Regions from separate parts of the Bacteroides cellulosilyticus genome, predicted to be linked through region 1. Evidence: riboswitches for the same ligand, from Rfam matches in the RefSeq annotation. Region 1 holds a riboswitch; the other holds the start of a gene.
What was found. Region 1 has a riboswitch for cobalamin ahead of nrdD (anaerobic ribonucleoside-triphosphate reductase). Riboswitches for the same ligand answer to the same signal wherever they lie in the genome.
Positions count from the first base shown of each region.

Region 2: linked by a shared signal. The riboswitch ahead of K6V21_RS20295 (TonB-dependent receptor) and the one ahead of nrdD (anaerobic ribonucleoside-triphosphate reductase) in region 1 are both predicted to bind cobalamin.

Region 1 is NZ_CP081903.1:4,379,815-4,388,219, forward strand. Features, by position in the region: gene K6V21_RS16205 (glycoside hydrolase family 2 TIM barrel-domain containing protein) at 1-616, shown strand, start outside; gene nrdG (anaerobic ribonucleoside-triphosphate reductase activating protein) at 649-1,119, opposite strand; gene nrdD (anaerobic ribonucleoside-triphosphate reductase) at 1,103-3,196, opposite strand; cobalamin riboswitch at 3,330-3,549, opposite strand; cobalamin riboswitch at 3,642-3,846, shown strand; gene K6V21_RS16220 (cysteine-rich CWC family protein) at 3,912-4,142, shown strand; gene accC (acetyl-CoA carboxylase biotin carboxylase subunit) at 4,135-5,646, shown strand; gene K6V21_RS16230 (biotin/lipoyl-containing protein) at 5,665-6,180, shown strand; gene K6V21_RS16235 (acyl-CoA carboxylase subunit beta) at 6,183-7,715, shown strand; gene K6V21_RS16240 (putative transporter) at 7,816-8,405, shown strand, end outside.
Region 2 is NZ_CP081903.1:5,339,711-5,348,115, forward strand. Features, by position in the region: gene K6V21_RS20265 (mucoidy inhibitor MuiA family protein) at 1-176, shown strand, start outside; gene K6V21_RS20270 (hypothetical protein) at 507-725, shown strand; gene K6V21_RS20275 (ATP-binding protein) at 833-2,404, shown strand; gene K6V21_RS20280 (hypothetical protein) at 2,724-3,125, shown strand; gene K6V21_RS20285 (DUF4251 domain-containing protein) at 3,667-4,245, shown strand; gene K6V21_RS20290 (hypothetical protein) at 4,426-4,659, opposite strand; cobalamin riboswitch at 4,830-5,038, shown strand; gene K6V21_RS20295 (TonB-dependent receptor) at 5,163-7,523, shown strand; gene K6V21_RS20300 (hypothetical protein) at 7,543-8,405, shown strand, end outside.

The DNA of each region.
Region 1 (8,405 bases):
TCCCGACGCGGCAGTCTTCACGAAACTGGATGTAAAAGAAGAGGGGGGTAATCTGATCCTCACCGCTAATTATAAACTGGGCAATTTAGACAAAGCTCAGTGGACAATTCATCCGGATGGCATGGCTACTCTTGATTATACCTACAACTTCTCCGGTGTGGTAGACCTGATGGGTATTTGCTTTGATTATCCTGAAGGACAAGTGCTCAGCAAGCGTTGGTTGGGAGCAGGTCCGTATCGTGTATGGCAGAATCGTATTCATGGCACGCAGTATGATATCTGGGAGAATGATTATAACGATCCTATTCCGGGTGAGACATTCACCTATCCTGAATTCAAAGGATATTTTGGCAGTGTCTCCTGGATGAGTATTCGTACGAAAGAGGGAACCATCAGCCTGACGAATGAAACTCCTGATTCCTATATCGGAGTATATCAACCCCGTGATGGTCGTGACCGGTTACTGTATACACTTCCCGAAAGCGGAATTTCTGTTTTGAATGTAATTCCTCCGGTGCGTAATAAAGTAAACTCCACGGATTTGTGCGGTCCTTCTTCACAACCTAAATGGGTGGATGGCCCGCAAACGGGACGCCTTGTCCTTCGGTTTGAATAAGACTTTGTAATTCCGGTTCAGGCAGAAAGAGATTAGCTCTTTGTCCTGAACCGGTAAGTAATATCATTCATTTCTCCTTGTACAATCTTGTAAAGCCGCTGGTTGGTTTGTTCAGACTTCAAACCACCGCGGCTTTCTACGTAAGGCCCAAGTTTTATGTATTGGAAGTTCCGGATCGGGAACCCGTCAGGCAGTTCCGACTTACCGGAATACCAGCCCACTTTAACCGGGGCAATCTGTTGCTGCTGTAGAAAATTGGCAAAATACGTTACATCATAAGGATCTGCATCTCCTCCCATAAAACAGACGCATGTAACAGCCTTTCCATACTTTTGTAAAAGTACGGAAAGGTTTTCTTCTGTCAGTGTTTCTCCGACATCATGTTGCAGATAGGGACTATGGCAACCTTTACACCTGTTCGGACAGTTCGAAAGGTTGATTGCCAATGTCACCTCATCCGGTATCTCCTGAAAAACAATGTCGTAATCAGTGTACTTCAGCATAATATCTTCGGGCAGCCTCCTTTTGCCGGGCTTGAGAGAAATTGCTGATTCGTTTCATGTAGCCGATGACGCGGGTCAGATAATCCACGTTCTGGCTATGACATTCCGGACACTCTTTCAAGTATCTTTTGTCAATGTGGTTGCATTCGTTGCAAACCGTGTTAGGTATATTGAAAGTAAAGTAATTGCAGCCTTCAGTGGCGGCTACCCGAAGTAATTGTCTGTATTGCTCTTTGCTCAAATGCTCTTCCAGGTTCATGTGGAGTGCCGAACCACCCGTCAGGTGCTCTATGTACCTGTGTCCATGCATACGGAACTTATCGATGACGTTCAGCGACTCATCCTCTACAATGTAGAAATAGCTGTTATAGCACTCGCGGAATGTCTGGAAACCGGCTTCTTTGTCCCATTTGGCATGTTTTACGCCTACATTCTCAGCCGGTATCATTTCGCAGTTAAAGAGTATATCTTTCGTTCGATATTTCTTATTGTATTTTTCAACTATTCCCAGAATCTCCTGCACAAAAGCTTCATATTTAGGATTATCGTTGATTTCAATTCCCATGAATTGAGCGGCTTCCACCAGCCCGTTTACACCGATTGTCAGATATTGGCGTCCCATATTAATGTATCCGGCATCGAACAAAGGCAACATTCCTTTGCTTTGCAGATGCTTTAGGTTTTCGTTATAGGCCAGTTGTACTTTGTGTACCAGATCTACTACCTCTTCAAGGAAGAAATGATAAAGCAATCCGGATTTCACTGCATGCTGGATGCAACGGTTCAGGTTGATAGTCAACACACTTTTTGATCCGGTAGATACGCCGCCTGCTCCCAGGGTGTAACTAAATCCATTATCCTGTATTTCATTACGCAAGCGGCAACAGCTACTTAACGAGTCGGCATTATCACTCATATATGTAAAGAAAGAGTGCCCTTCCGCATACATTTCGGCCGTGAAGTCACCGTATTCCTTGTCCAATACATCTCCGTCTTTGGTCAGCAAAGCCATTGTCTCTACGGGGAAGGTAAGAATGGCTTTGGTACGTTCCTTATTGAACCACTTCATGAAGCGCTTTTGCAACCAGCTCAATGATTCCCAATGGGGAGCGTTTCCGTCCGGGAAGACGAAATGTTCAAAAAGGCTATTGAAATAATATTGATCATAGTAAGCTACATTCCAGAATACTGCCTGAAAATTCCGTGCCCCCGTAGGTTGATTGATGGAATATACGATCTGTTCAAAACAATCGGTGATTATTTTATCTATGGTCCTTTGTTTGGAGGAAAGGTCGGCAAGTTGTTCCGGATGTTTATAGTAATCCTCTCCGTATTCTTTTTCTATGAAATAATTCATATACATCAGAAATTCCGGTGTGGCGCAGGCGCCGCTGAGCATACTCGATACGATAAATACCATATTGATGAATCCTCCGCAGAAAGACTTCAGATTGGTGGGTGCCGTGGAGTTACCGCCTACGGATGCGGTTCCGCTGATCAGCCACGGATACATGGTGATGCTTGCGCAATAATTGGCAAGATTGGTTTCATCATTCTTGTATATGAAGTGTTGGTTCAGCAATTCGATGTAGCGGTCTGAAAGTTCCTTGCCGTACATGTCCTTCAGGCGGTCAGTCAGCAAACGGCGGTTCAGACGGATGAAGTTCGATTTGGGGAGTTCGCCTATCAGTGTGGCTATATTTTTATTTTCCACATTGGCGTTAGCGTCATACTTGCTACCGGTGGCAGGGTTGGAGGCATCGCAGTAATCCATTAGGAAACGGAGCTTGTCACGTACTTCCCGGTCTTCCAGATGTTTCTGTCTGTATAGCATGAACGCTTTTGCTACACTGTAATAGTGTTCAGCCATCAGTGCCACTTCTACTTGGTTCTGTATATCTTCTACACTGGTTCCATCACTGATGTTCACGCGGCTGAGTATGTTGGTGATCACATCTTGTGTGGCAAAACTGCCGACAGATAAAAATGCTTTACTAATTGCGTTCTTGATCTTATCAAGTGAAAACGCTTCTTTTTTCCCATCTCTTTTGACGATGAAAGTCTCCGAATTGATCATACCTGTAATTTAAGATTTAACAAATAAATATTCTTTGTTTAGTTAGCTATACTAAATCAAACGACAAAATAAGGAGAGTAAGTAATAAAATGAATCTTGGAGGATGCACTCTATCGCTTTTCACCCGAAAGCCTGAATGATTACAGATATCGGCAGGTCTTCTGACTTGTTTCCGTTGTGGCGCCTTCCCGGTCTTTGCAGGACCAGTGGCTAAAGAATGCCACAATCTTTTCTCCACATGGTAGGGAGATGAAACTTACAGCTACGGGGATAGTCCCTGATTTTCACAGGATTCCCTTTTAATTCCGTTTCACGCTTGCGGTGATTTGGAAACCGTTATCGCTGACAAAGTTAGAAATAAAATCAATAATCCAACGGATGATAGAAAAAAATATTCCCTGCTTATATTTTTTGTTTTAAAAAGCATCTCCAATGATAATTTCCACTATCTTTGCCCCGAATTGGTTTCGGATGAACATTTCTGTCATTTGGATTAAAAGGGAATCGGGTGTAAATCCCGGACAGTCCCGCTGCTGTGAAGCTCCATAACTTTCTTGATAAATACTTTAGCCACTGGCTGTGAATTGGAGGCCGGGAAGGAATCAGAAAGGGAGTCAGTCAGAAGACCTGCCATTCGTTAAAGTCTGTTGCTACTCGTGGGATTAGGGGAACAGTACGAACGAATAATTGTTTTAATTTAATTAATGCGAGAGGGATGCCTATGAAAAAGGTATGTCCGCGTTGTGGTGCAACCTTTGAGTGTATGCACGATCGGATTTTGTCATGCCATTGCGCTACGGTACGACTGAATGAGCAGCAACGTGCTTATTTGCAAAAGAATTATCCGGGCTGTTTATGTCATGACTGTCTGACGGCAGTCAAAGAGGGTATTGTTATGGATGTATGTGATGCACCCCTTTGCGATAAACAGAAGAACAATGATTAAAAAAGTATTGATTGCCAATAGAGGCGAGATTGCTGTACGTGTAATGCGTTCCTGCAAAGAGATGGGAATACGTACAGTAGCTGTCTATTCGGAAGCGGATCGTGCAGCAAAACACGTCATGTATGCCGATGAAGCCTGTTTGATAGGTCCGGCAGCTTCCAGAGACAGTTATTTGAATATAGAGAATATAATTCGTGCTGCCCGGCAGCATGAAGCGGATGCCATCCATCCCGGATATGGTTTCTTATCTGAAAATGCCGACTTTGCCCGTCGTTGCAAAGAAGAAGGCATTATTTTTATCGGGTCTTCTGCCGAAACAATGGAAGCGATGGGTGATAAAATCTCAGCCCGTAAACACATGATTGCAGCCGGAGTACCGGTAGTTCCCGGTACGGAACAACCCTTGCAGAGTGCCGGGGAGGCTGTGATGATATGTAATAAGATCGGCTATCCCGTGATGCTGAAAGCCTCTATGGGTGGTGGTGGAAAAGGTATGCGACTGATACATAGTGAGGATGAAGTGGTTGAGGCTTACAATACCGCCCGCTCGGAGTCTATGTCTGCTTTTGGTGACGATACGGTATATCTGGAGAAATTTGTGGAGGAACCCCATCATATTGAATTTCAGGTATTGGGTGATAATCATGGCAATGTGATTCATTTATTCGATCGCGAATGTTCTGTTCAGCGTAGAAATCAAAAAATTGTGGAGGAAAGTCCATCTCCCTTCCTCACTCCGGAATTACGCAGAGAGATGGGAGAGAAGGCTGTGGCTGCCGCCAAAGCAGTGAACTATTCGGGTGCAGGTACTATCGAATTTCTGGTTGATAAGCACCGTTATTTCTATTTCCTGGAAATGAACACCCGTTTGCAAGTGGAACATCCCATTACCGAAGAAGTGGTGGGTGTGGACTTAGTGAAAGAACAGATCATGATTGCAGCCGGTTATCCGTTGCATCTTAAACAGGAAGATTTGTTTCAGCGGGGACATGCTATCGAATGTCGTATCTGTGCGGAAGATACAGAGAATAATTTCATGCCGTCTCCGGGAATCATTAAGTTATTGGCTGAACCGAACGGTATCGGTGTCCGAATCGATAGCTATGTTTACGAAGGGTATGAGATTCCTATCTATTATGATCCCATGATCGGAAAACTGATCGTATGGGCCACCAATCGGCAGTATGCCATTGAGCGTATGCGCCGTGTGCTGTATGAGTATAAAATTACCGGATTGAAGACCAATCTTACTTATCTGAAGCGCATCATGCACAACCCCGATTTCGTAAAGGGAGAATACAACACGCTGTTTATCGAGAAAAACTCGCGTATGTTGCAGCGTCCTAACAGTAATAATGAAGAAATTGAGAATATTGCCATGATTGCCGCTTATATAGATTACCTGATGAACCTGGAAGAGAATTCTTCCACGCAATCGTCTGATGGTCGTCCTATCAGTCGCTGGCGTGAGTTCGGTTTGCAAAAAGGAGTTTTACGTATTTAAAGAGGGAGGAAGTAGTTAATGGAAATACATATTGGAAACCGCGTTGCCGATGTGACGTTGGTCAGTAAAGAAGATAATAAAGTCCGGTTGAATGTTGATGGAAGAATCTACGATGTGGATATTGCCATGGCAGAAAACGGTAGCTGCTCCATCTTACACGACGGAAATTCTTACAATACGGAAGTCATCCGCGGTGAAGGAGGAAAAAGCTATGATGTGAATTTGTTCTATCGCTCTTATCATGTGGATATAGCAGATACCCAGGTGAAATACTTGCGTATGCGAAAAGGAGGAGAAGAGAGACAGGACGATAAGATTATTGCTCCGATGCCGGGTAAAGTTATGAAGATTCCTGTACAGAAAGGTGACCGTTTGTCGGCGGGAAATATTGTAGTGGTGCTTGAAGCTATGAAAATGCAAAGCAACTATAAGGTCAATTCGGACTGTGTAGTGAGAGAAATCTTGGTGGCGGAAGGTGATTCAGTGAGCAGTAACCAGATTTTAATGACATTGGATATTATAAATGAAGAATAAGTATGGAAAGGACAGAAATATATAATCAGTTTGAAGAACTTAATAAGCGTGCCTCGCAGGGTGGAGGCATTGATAAGATAGAAAAACAACATGCTGCCGGGCGGATGACCGCACGCGAACGCATAGAAGCCTTGCTGGATAAAGGGACATTCAATGAGTTGGACAAGTTTGTAAATCACCGTTGCACCAATTTCGGAATGGAGAAAAAACAGATTCCGGGTGATGGCATGGTGACCGGTTATGGCAAGATTGACGGTCGTCCGGTATTTGTGTACGCCTATGACTTTACGGTGCATGGCGGTTCTTTGAGTGAAACTAATGCAGCGAAAATAGTGAAAGTACAGCAACTGGCACTCAAAAATGGCGCTCCGGTTATTGCTCTGAATGATTCGGGAGGTGCCCGTATTCAGGAAGGTGTCGGCAGTTTGTCAGGATATGCTTCTATTTTCTATCAGAATACGATTGCTTCCGGGGTGATTCCTCAAATCTCAGCTATTCTGGGCCCATGTGCCGGCGGTGCCTGTTATTCACCTGCATTGACGGATTTTATTTTTATGGTGAAAGAGAAAAGCCATATGTTCATCACAGGGCCGGATGTAGTGAAAACGGTTACGCATGAAGAAGTGGACAAGGAAGAGTTGGGTGGAGCCTATGCACATAGCAGTAAGAGTGGCGTTACTCACTTCATGTGTAACACTGAAGAAGAAACCATGCTGGCCATACGCGAATTGCTCAGCTTCCTGCCTTCCAATAATATGGAGGATGCTCCGCTTATTCCTTGTACGGATGATGCCAGACGTCAGGCAGAAGAGCTTCAAACTGTGATTCCGGAAGACCCGAACATTCCTTATGACATTAAGGATATTATAGAGCCGGTTATGGATAACCAATATTTCTTTGAAGTGATGCCCCATTTTGCAAAGAATATTGTGGTTGGCTTTGCCCGTCTGAATGGTCGTTCGGTAGGAGTTGTAGCCAACCAGCCGGCTTATCTGGCTGGTGTGCTGGATATAGACGCTTCCGATAAGGCTGCACGTTTCATCCGTTTTTGCGACTGCTTCAACATTCCGTTGATTACCTTCGAAGATGTACCGGGCTTCCTGCCTGGCGTGACGCAGGAGCATAATGGCATCATTCGTCACGGGGCAAAAATCGTCTATGCTTATGCAGAAGCTACTGTCCCTAAAATTACCCTGATAACCCGTAAGGCTTATGGCGGTGCGTACATTGTGATGTCCAGCAAACAGACAGGGGCAGACATCAATCTGGCCTATCCGCAGGCTGAAATAGCTGTGATGGGAGCCGAAGGTGCTGTGAATATATTATATAGAAATGTTACACCGGAAGAAAAATCCGGTCTGATCCAGGAATATGAATTTAAGTTTTCTAATCCGTATCGGGCTGCCGAGCGTGGTTTTATTGATGAGATTATCATGCCTCGTGATACCCGGTATAAGCTGATTCAGGCGTTAGAAATGACGCATAACAAGAGTCAGAGCAACCCACCTAAAAAGCACGGCAATATGCCACTATGATTTAGTTATGTTTCAATGTGTGCGTCTCCCCGTAGAAGTGATTTCTCCGGGGAGACTTTAAACGGATTATATGAAGATAAAATTATATATGCTTTAAATTATGGAACTATTGAAGAACCTTTTTGAAGGATACCCTGATCTTTGGGGTGGAGGAGTGGCTCATTCCGTACTGATCCTTTCACTTGTGATAGCATTTGGCATCATGCTGGCTAAAATCAAAGTGGCGGGAGTTTCATTAGGTATCACATGGATACTTTTTGTGGGTATTGTATTCGGGCATTTTGATATGACTCTGAATGAACACTTGCTTCATTTTATGAAAGAGTTCGGTCTGATCTTGTTTGTTTACTCCATAGGGTTGCAAGTGGGACCCGGTTTCTTTTCTGCTTTCAAAAAAGGCGGACTTACCTTGAATCTGTTGGCTATGCTGGTCGTTTTTCTGGGAGTAGTCATCACGATTATATTACATTTTGTCACGGGTACGCCTATCACTACTATGGTCGGTATCCTTTCCGGTGCGGTAACAAATACTCCGGGACTTGGAGCTGCCCAGCAGGCAAACAGTGATTTGAACGGAATAGATGCCCCTGAGATAGCATTGGGATATGCGGTTGCTTATCCGCTGGGTGTAGTCGGTATTATCTTGTCATTGATAGCCTTGAAATATATTTTGCGTATCAATACCAAGAC
Region 2 (8,405 bases), 960 kb from region 1:
CCGTATCACGCAACAACAACATCACCGTGACGGCAGAAGAAATCAGTGGCGGAACACTGGACGAGGCCAAAGGCATCATCACCTGGCAAATAACCTTACAGCCCGGCGAACAACGTGATTTACCTCTGCGATATAAAGTGAAATATCCCAAAGGACGGAATTTAATAATAGAATAACTCATATTGAGCGTGCACCTTTCTTATAAGGTTTGCACGCTTTTTCTTTGTTTCTTCCTCACTTTCTTTACTTTGTATTCACAAACATTACACTTGTGGTTCCTGTTCTCAGGACTCACTTCGTAGTGTACAACTTTAAATGATAAAAGTGATGGTATCCTGCGGTGCATACCTATTCCAGCACCTTGCGGAATTTCAATAAGATGCTGGGAGTACTGGCAAAACGTCTTTTGCCCGGCATCAAAATCAGTTCCTATACGGCCCGGCATGCATGAGCCACATTGGCTTATCATATGGGAATGCCTGTCGGCATCATTTGCCAAGCGGTAAATGCAGCGAATTTTCCACTGCATCCGTCGTTGCCTGCTTCTGTGGGGATTGCTGCCGTTTCTGTTTGGCTCATGTAGCTTCGGTGACGAACCTTCACCCTGTCTCTACGATATACGTCTGGAAGTGACGGTGTACGATGACAACCGGGTGGTAGTGACACAGGCTTCGGCTGCCGACTGGGAAGAAATTGAGACAAGAGATATAAACAACGTTCTTTGACATATTGAGAGCTTAAAAAGAAAAAGGAAGTTCCTGAGTTTTAAAAGTAAATCAGTATCTTTGCAGATATTGATTCGCATGATATTAATATATAATACTTTAGATGTATGGAAACAAATAATAATCATATACGGAAGTATCCCATCGGGATACAGAGCTTTGAAGATCTGCGCCGCGAAGGTTACCTTTACGTGGACAAAACGGCGCTGATTTATCGACTGGTCACCACCGGTAAGCCCTATTTCCTTTCCCGTCCCCGTCGTTTCGGCAAGAGTCTGCTGCTTAGCACACTAAAAGCCTACTTTGAGGGTAAGAAAGAACTTTTCGAAGGTCTTGCCATCGAAAAGTTGGAAACAAAATGGACGGTGCATCCGGTGCTGCACCTTGACTTGAACGCCGAAAAATATGATTCGGTAGAACGATTAGAAATGCAGATGAACAGTCAGCTTCTGAACTGGGAATCGCAATATGGTTGTGATGCAGAGAATTGGTCTTACTCCATCCGCTTCATGAATGTGATAAAAGCAGCTTACGAACAGACCGGGCAGCAGGTAGTGGTACTTATTGACGAGTATGACAAGCCGATGCTTGAGAGCCTACATGACAAGGAGTTACAGGATCAGTTCCGTAGCCTTCTTGTAGCTTTCTACAGTGTGCTGAAAACTGCCGACCCATTTCTGAGATTAGTTTTCATCACCGGCGTGACGAAGTTTGCCCAAATGAGCATCTTCTCCACTCTGAACCAGTTGATAGATATCAGCCTTGAGAAAAGCTACGAAGCCCTTTGCGGCATGACCCGCACTGAGATAGAGCAGAACTTCGCCCCTGAGCTGGAAGCTATGGCACTGAAAAACAGCACTTCCCGCGAAGCAATAGTGGAACGGATGAGGGCAATGTACGACGGCTACCACTTCTGTGAAGAGCAAACGGAAGGGATGTTCAATCCTTTCAGTGTACTCAACATGTTGCGGCAGTTGAAGTTCAATTACTACTGGTTCGCTACCGGCACCCCCACTTTTCTGGTAAAGATGTTGCAGCGCACTGAATTCGATGTGCGTGAACTGGTGAATGGTATTGAAGTTTCCGAAGCTTCTCTCATGAGCTACAGGGTTGATGACGACGATCCGGTTCCGATGATTTATCAGAGCGGTTATCTCACTATCAAGGGCTATGACCCGGAGTTTAACCTCTATAAGCTGAAACTTCCCAACGAGGAAGTGAAATATGGCTTGCTGAACTACATGGCTCCGTATTATACTCCGGTGATGGAGCGTGATGTTCCTTTTTATGTGGGCAAATTTGTGAAAGAGCTTCGCGCAGGCGATGTGGATGCTTTCATGAACCGTATGCGCGCTTTCTTCGGAAACATCTCATACGAACTGAGCGATGACACGGAACGGCATTATCAGAACGTATTTTATATTGTTTTCACCCTGTTGGGGCAATATACGGATGCAGAAGTGCGCAGTTGTCGTGGCCGGGCGGACATGGTGGTTAAAACTTCCGATTATATATACGTCTTCGAGTTCAAGCTAAACGGCACTGCCGAAGAAGCGCTGAAGCAGATTGATGAAAAAGATTATCTTATTCCATATACCACAGACCACCGCAAGTTGGTGAAAGTAGGGGTTGACTTCAACAAGGATACCCGCAACATAGGTCGCTGGCTCGTTCAGTAGACTTTTTCTTTTTCTTTTATTACCTGCCGGGAAGAACATCCGCAGGAAGATAAGCTCTCAATATCTCAATAACCAAAAGATATTGGGAGCTTGCTGCGTTTATATGCTTCAGGATACTGCAAGAGGATGGAAGCACGGTGCTGAAAGTCTTCTCGGTGGTGTGGAGAATGGCCGATAAGGAATATTCAAAAATACATGGTCTGTTCAGGTGAAACAGACCATGTATTTGGGTGGAATAGATGATCTGTTTGGAGTAAACAGACCATCTGTTTCACTTCTGTTTTTACACATATTTATCTATAAAAATAAGATTGACCACATGAAATTAATGACTAAACGAGATTTGGAACAACGTCTTGAACTTACGAAGCTACGCTACGAACGTCAAGAAATAAGATTATATGTCTTACTGCAAAGCATGCAAAATAATCGTGACAATATAAAACAGATAGAGTATGCCCTGCTGGTGATGGAGCGTGTCAGTACGCAACGCCGGCGCCACCGGATCATCCCTAATGCAGAGATACTGGATTTCATCACTTATGCCTCCTGCGTTTACGACCGTTTGCAGTCTCACCTGCACAAGCATCTGAATTATTCTTATTTCTGTAGCGTCATCTGCTGCCGCTATTTATTTGAAAGTCGGCGCCACATTCCCGGCCGGCGCTTCCTGAATTACAACAGTGTGTTGTCTTACTTCAAACGGGAGCGCGGGAGGTGATGGCAGAAAATAGATAAGGGAACTCCGAAAAAAGCCCGGAATGACAGAAGAATATATCTATATATTCTTCTTTTAATTTCTTGTATTTATTTATTAGTGTATCATTGATAGTACGGTTCGCTGTTCATGCGGAGAGATATATCACTTGCTATCAACGCGTTAAGTAGTACGCGGAGTTGTTCAAAAAAAGTTCGCTTCCGAAGGGCGCTTTTTAGGCAGCATTTACGTAGTATTGCAGTATTTACGCGGTGTTTACGCAATATTTAAGCGGCATTTATATCAAATGTTAGCCGAATAGCACCAATACTAGCCGGATGAAGCATTGTGCAGAACAAATGCGGTTTTATTGTAGTACTTTTGTGGCTATAAACAAAAGAAGTTATGAATGTATCGTATTTATTATCCCAATATGAATTAGCTCCGCCAACGAATAATTATTATCAATGCTTACAATTTATTAAGTATATCGCTTGTATCTTTTTCCTTTCCCAATTGTTAATCTTATAAATTAGAGTAAAATAGAACAATAAAAGAAGAAATTATGAAAAAGATTATCGCATTAATGATGTTAGTTTTCATAGGTGCATCCACAGCCATGTATGCACAGGAAAGTAAAAGTGAAAACCGCCGTGCAGAGCGTAAAGCACAGCGTGACGCAGAAAAAGCCAGGGAAAAAAGAGAAGAAGCACGGGCATATGCCGATGCTGTACAAGCTATCAACAACAGAAAATTCGTACTGGAAGCTGACCGTATTACGTTTAAAAGAGGACGAAGTGCTTTCGTTACATCAAATACCAACTTTGTTCTTTTAAACGGTGAAAAAGCATCCGTTCAGGTTGCTTTCAACGGCCCCTATGCAGGTCCTAACGGCATTGGCGGTATAACCGTAGACGGAAGAGTGGGTGAAGTTAAAACAGCCACAGATAAAAAGGGAAATGTAACTTGCAGTTTCAGTGTGATGGGTGTCGGAATTTCCGCACAAGTTTCCATCAGATTAACCCACGATACCAACAATGCATCCGTTACAATCAACCCGAATTTCAACTCAAACAGATTGTCACTGGATGGCAAAGTAATACCATTATCCGAATCGAGCGTATATAAAGGACGGTCGTTCTAATTACTGCTTCCCTAAATTGTACAATATATAGAGATATATCCGTGAATAAATATCATGTTCTTTTTCACGGATATATCCTTTATTTATAAATTGTGGCATCTTCACACAGAGATGTACCATTGCGACAATCATAAAACTCAAAAGTTTCTCTCATGTCCAAAAGTACTGCATCTGTCCATTCTACTCTCCGCTCCATTGACTTAACTTATTTCTCATTTCTTCAGTAGTTATCACTTCTCCCCGTTTCATCTGCTCCAATGCATTATCAACCTTTTCCTTTAACTCTGGAGAGAAGTAAAGAATATCATCCGGACAACGTCTATCCAATAAAGTCTCAATTTCTTCTAATAGGCGCTCATCGTTTACCGCCAATAGGCGTTGAAACAATAGTTGTTTACGTTCCGCTGTTTTCATGAAGCATTGTTTTTATTATACTACAAAGATAGTCTTTTTAATTTATTACGGATATAAACGACAAGACAGAATTCATATACTAAGCACTTTTATCTCCCCTACTCCCCCCTCTTTCTATGCCACAGGGAACATTTTCAAGGATGCTTTTTGTTCAGACAGACTTTTTTCATATCTTTGCAGCGGTTTTTGGTTCCATACCTCCCTGTCGCTATGGGGAGGATGGTGAAAAGGGAATCAGGTGTAAATCCTGAACAGACCCGCTGCTGTAAAATCCGTTTCAAATCTTGAATATACCCAATTAGCCACTGTCCGTAAACCGGATGGGAAGGCATTCAAAGATGGATAAGTCAGAAGACCTGCCAAAAATGATATAGTTTTAATGCTTTCGGGAAATAAAGCAGAAAAAACATTTAGTCTGGCAGTTCTTTATCCTCCATAAAGAATTCTCTCTCTTCATGTATATCCTCCCGAAAGTAAGTCATAAATACTTTAAAAAGACTGAAATGAAAGTTTTTTCATGTGTATTATTTATGCTGACTTGTCTTTCGCAGATAAGCATAATGGCACAAAACAAAATTACTCTATCGGGAAAGGTGACAGACCAGCATGGCGCTCCTTTATCTTTGGTGACGATTGCCGTAGAAAACACCTCATCCGGAACCTATACGGATGACAACGGCCGGTATTCCCTACAAGTCATACCCGGAAAACATACTCTTGTCGTATCTTTAGTAGGTTATCAAACTGTAAAGACACCCCTTAATATCCAGCAAAACAAAACACTCAATTTTACATTGGAAGAAAGCTCTGTTGTCCTGAATTCCGTTGAAGTATACGGAAAGACCCAGACACAGAAAGTGAAAGAAGGGGCTTTCTCTGTCAATGCTCTTGACATAAAACCCATCGTCAATTCACTAAACAACCTCAATGACCTGGTGAACCGGACAACGGGTATCAAGGTCAGAGAAGAAGGAGGTGTCGGTTCGGATTTCGATTTATCCATTAACGGTTTGTCAGGAAATTCCGTCCGCTACTTCCTGGATGGAATGCCACTGGACACCAAAGGAAGTGGCGTTTCGCTCGCTAACCTGCCGGTAAATATCATAGACCGGATTGAGATATATAAAGGTGTAGTTCCTGCAAGCCTGGGAACGGATGCATTGGGTGGTGCTATCAATATTATCACAAAAGAGGAAAAGAAGAACTATCTGGATGTCTCTTACAGCATCGGTTCATTTCATACACACAAGGCAGATCTGAACGCACAAATAGTGGAGCCCAAAACAGGACTGATTATCAAGCCTACCGTCGGAGTGAACTATTCGAAGAATGACTATAGGATGAAGGACGTGCAAATGCGGGATGAAAGTGGCGACAATTTCATTTATGGTAATCCTAAACGTTTCCACGATGACTACTTCTCTTTACTGGCACAAGTAGAAGCCGGGGTTGTCAACAAATCCTGGACAGACGCATTTTTTATTTCCGCTTCTTATTCCAAGACAGACAAGGAGTTGCAAACCGGCTCCGTTCAAGGCAAAGTCTATGGTATGGCAGAAAAGAACTCGGATGCCTGGAATATCTCGGCACGTTACCGGAAACGTGACTTCGTTTTAAAGAATATGCAGTTGAACGCCTCCCTTTCTCACACCTGGGACCATTCAATAACCGTGGATACTGCCTACCGGCAATATTACTGGGATGGCGGCTATATAGTGAGCCCGCGCAATGAAATTACGGGCAAAGGACCGTCCATGCGCCACTATAAACGTCCGTTGACCATTGCCCGCGCTAATCTGGACTATCAGTTGAACGAACACCACAACTTTAATCTGAACTACCATCTGAGCCGCACCGGCAACGACCGCTATGATGATTTGGATGACACTTTCGAGGCTTCCAAAGACATTGTGACCAAGCATATCCTGGGTTTTTCATACAACCAGTCACTTCTGAATGGAAAGATGGAAAATGTGTTTTTTATAAAAGATTACATCAACCACCCGAATATCCGACAAACTGACCAGGGCAGCGTGACGGGCTCTAATGAGGTGCGGGGAAGCACCACCAAGAACTATTTGGGTTATGGTGCCGGGCTTCGGTACACTATCGCAGAATTTCTCGCCGTAAAAGTATCCTACGAACATAGCGTGAGACTTCCCATTGCACGCGAACTGTTGGGCAACGGGGTCACCATCAATGCCAACGTGGCACTGGAACCGGAGAAAAGCAACAACTTCAATGCAGCACTGTTCGGCACGTGGCATCCTGCCGCCGGACATACACTTTACTATGAAGCAAACGGATTCTTCCGCAAGGTGGACAATTACATTCAGGCTAAGGTTGCGGAGAAAGAAGGCAGCATGCAATATACCAATGTTCCGGCAGTCCACATAAAAGGCGTGGAAGGAGAAGTGCGCTACGACTGGCAAGGTAAACTGCAACTTGCCACCAACGTCAGTTATCAGGATGCCCGTGACCAGCAAGAATATAAGGAGGGTGGAAAACCTTCGGCTACTTACAACAACCATGTACCCAACCGTCCCTGGCTGTTTGGCAGTGCGGAAGCATTCTATACATTCCGCAACATAGCCCTGCCCGAAAGCAAACTACGACTGGGATGCACCTACCAGTGGGTACATTGGTATTATCTTTTGTGGGATGCTTATGGTGCCGCCGAAGGCAAGGCACGCATTCCCGACCAGCAAATCCTCAACGCCGATATCAGCTACTCGTGGAAACGCGGACGCTACAACATCGCCTTTGAATGCACCAACTTCCTCGACAAGACGACCTACGACAACTACAAGTTGCAAAAGCCCGGGCGTGCTTTCTTTGCCAAATTCCGATTATTCATTAACTAATCATTAATACTTATTCAAAATGAAAAGATTCAAATTTACACTCCTTGCCTTTATGGCTGTCATGATGGCACTGTCGTTTACAGCTTGTTCCGACGATGACCCTACTCCTACCCCAGACCCGGGAATCAATGAAGGCGATTATCACTTCGACCTTTTTGTAACTGTGGACAAACATGGTGGCATGAGCAGCAAAAACACCACCATTGTCAAAAGTACCGCTGCACTGACGGCAGACCAAGGTGTTATCTCCGTTAAAAGAGCAGGTTCGGAACTCGGCGAATACTCCATGGAGTCCATCACAAAAGGAAAGTATTACTATCAGATTCCTTCGACCAGTGATCGCTTCGTGAAATACCAGATTAAGAATAATGCAATCCAGGTGATTGCAGAACGCCCTTTTAAGACCAATACTTATAAGGTACGTTCATACACACATGCCTGGATTGACGACAACACGCTTGTCATCATGTCCACCAACGGCACCAAGGACAAGGTGCTTTATACGAAACTGAACGCAGAGGATTTGACCATCCTTGCCGAGGGCGAATTGGAGATACCCGCCCCCACCGACTGGACAAAGCTGACTTCTTCGGGCATCCTTACCTATCGCCAGTCTGACAAGAAGCTGTACTACTTCTATTACTGGAAAGAAAAAGCCGGTCAGACTGTGGCAAGCGAACAAGAGCCCAGATTCCATGTGGCTGTCATCAACCCCTCGACGATGAAGGTGGAAGAGGATAGCACATCGCCCGTCGATGGTGAAATGGCGGGAAGTGCCTACGGAGAACTGATGCAGGATTGCGTGATGTATGACGAAGCGGGCAATCTCTACCTGGCCTGTTTCCACGAAGAAGAAAGTGGTATAGAGAGAGGCATGCTGCT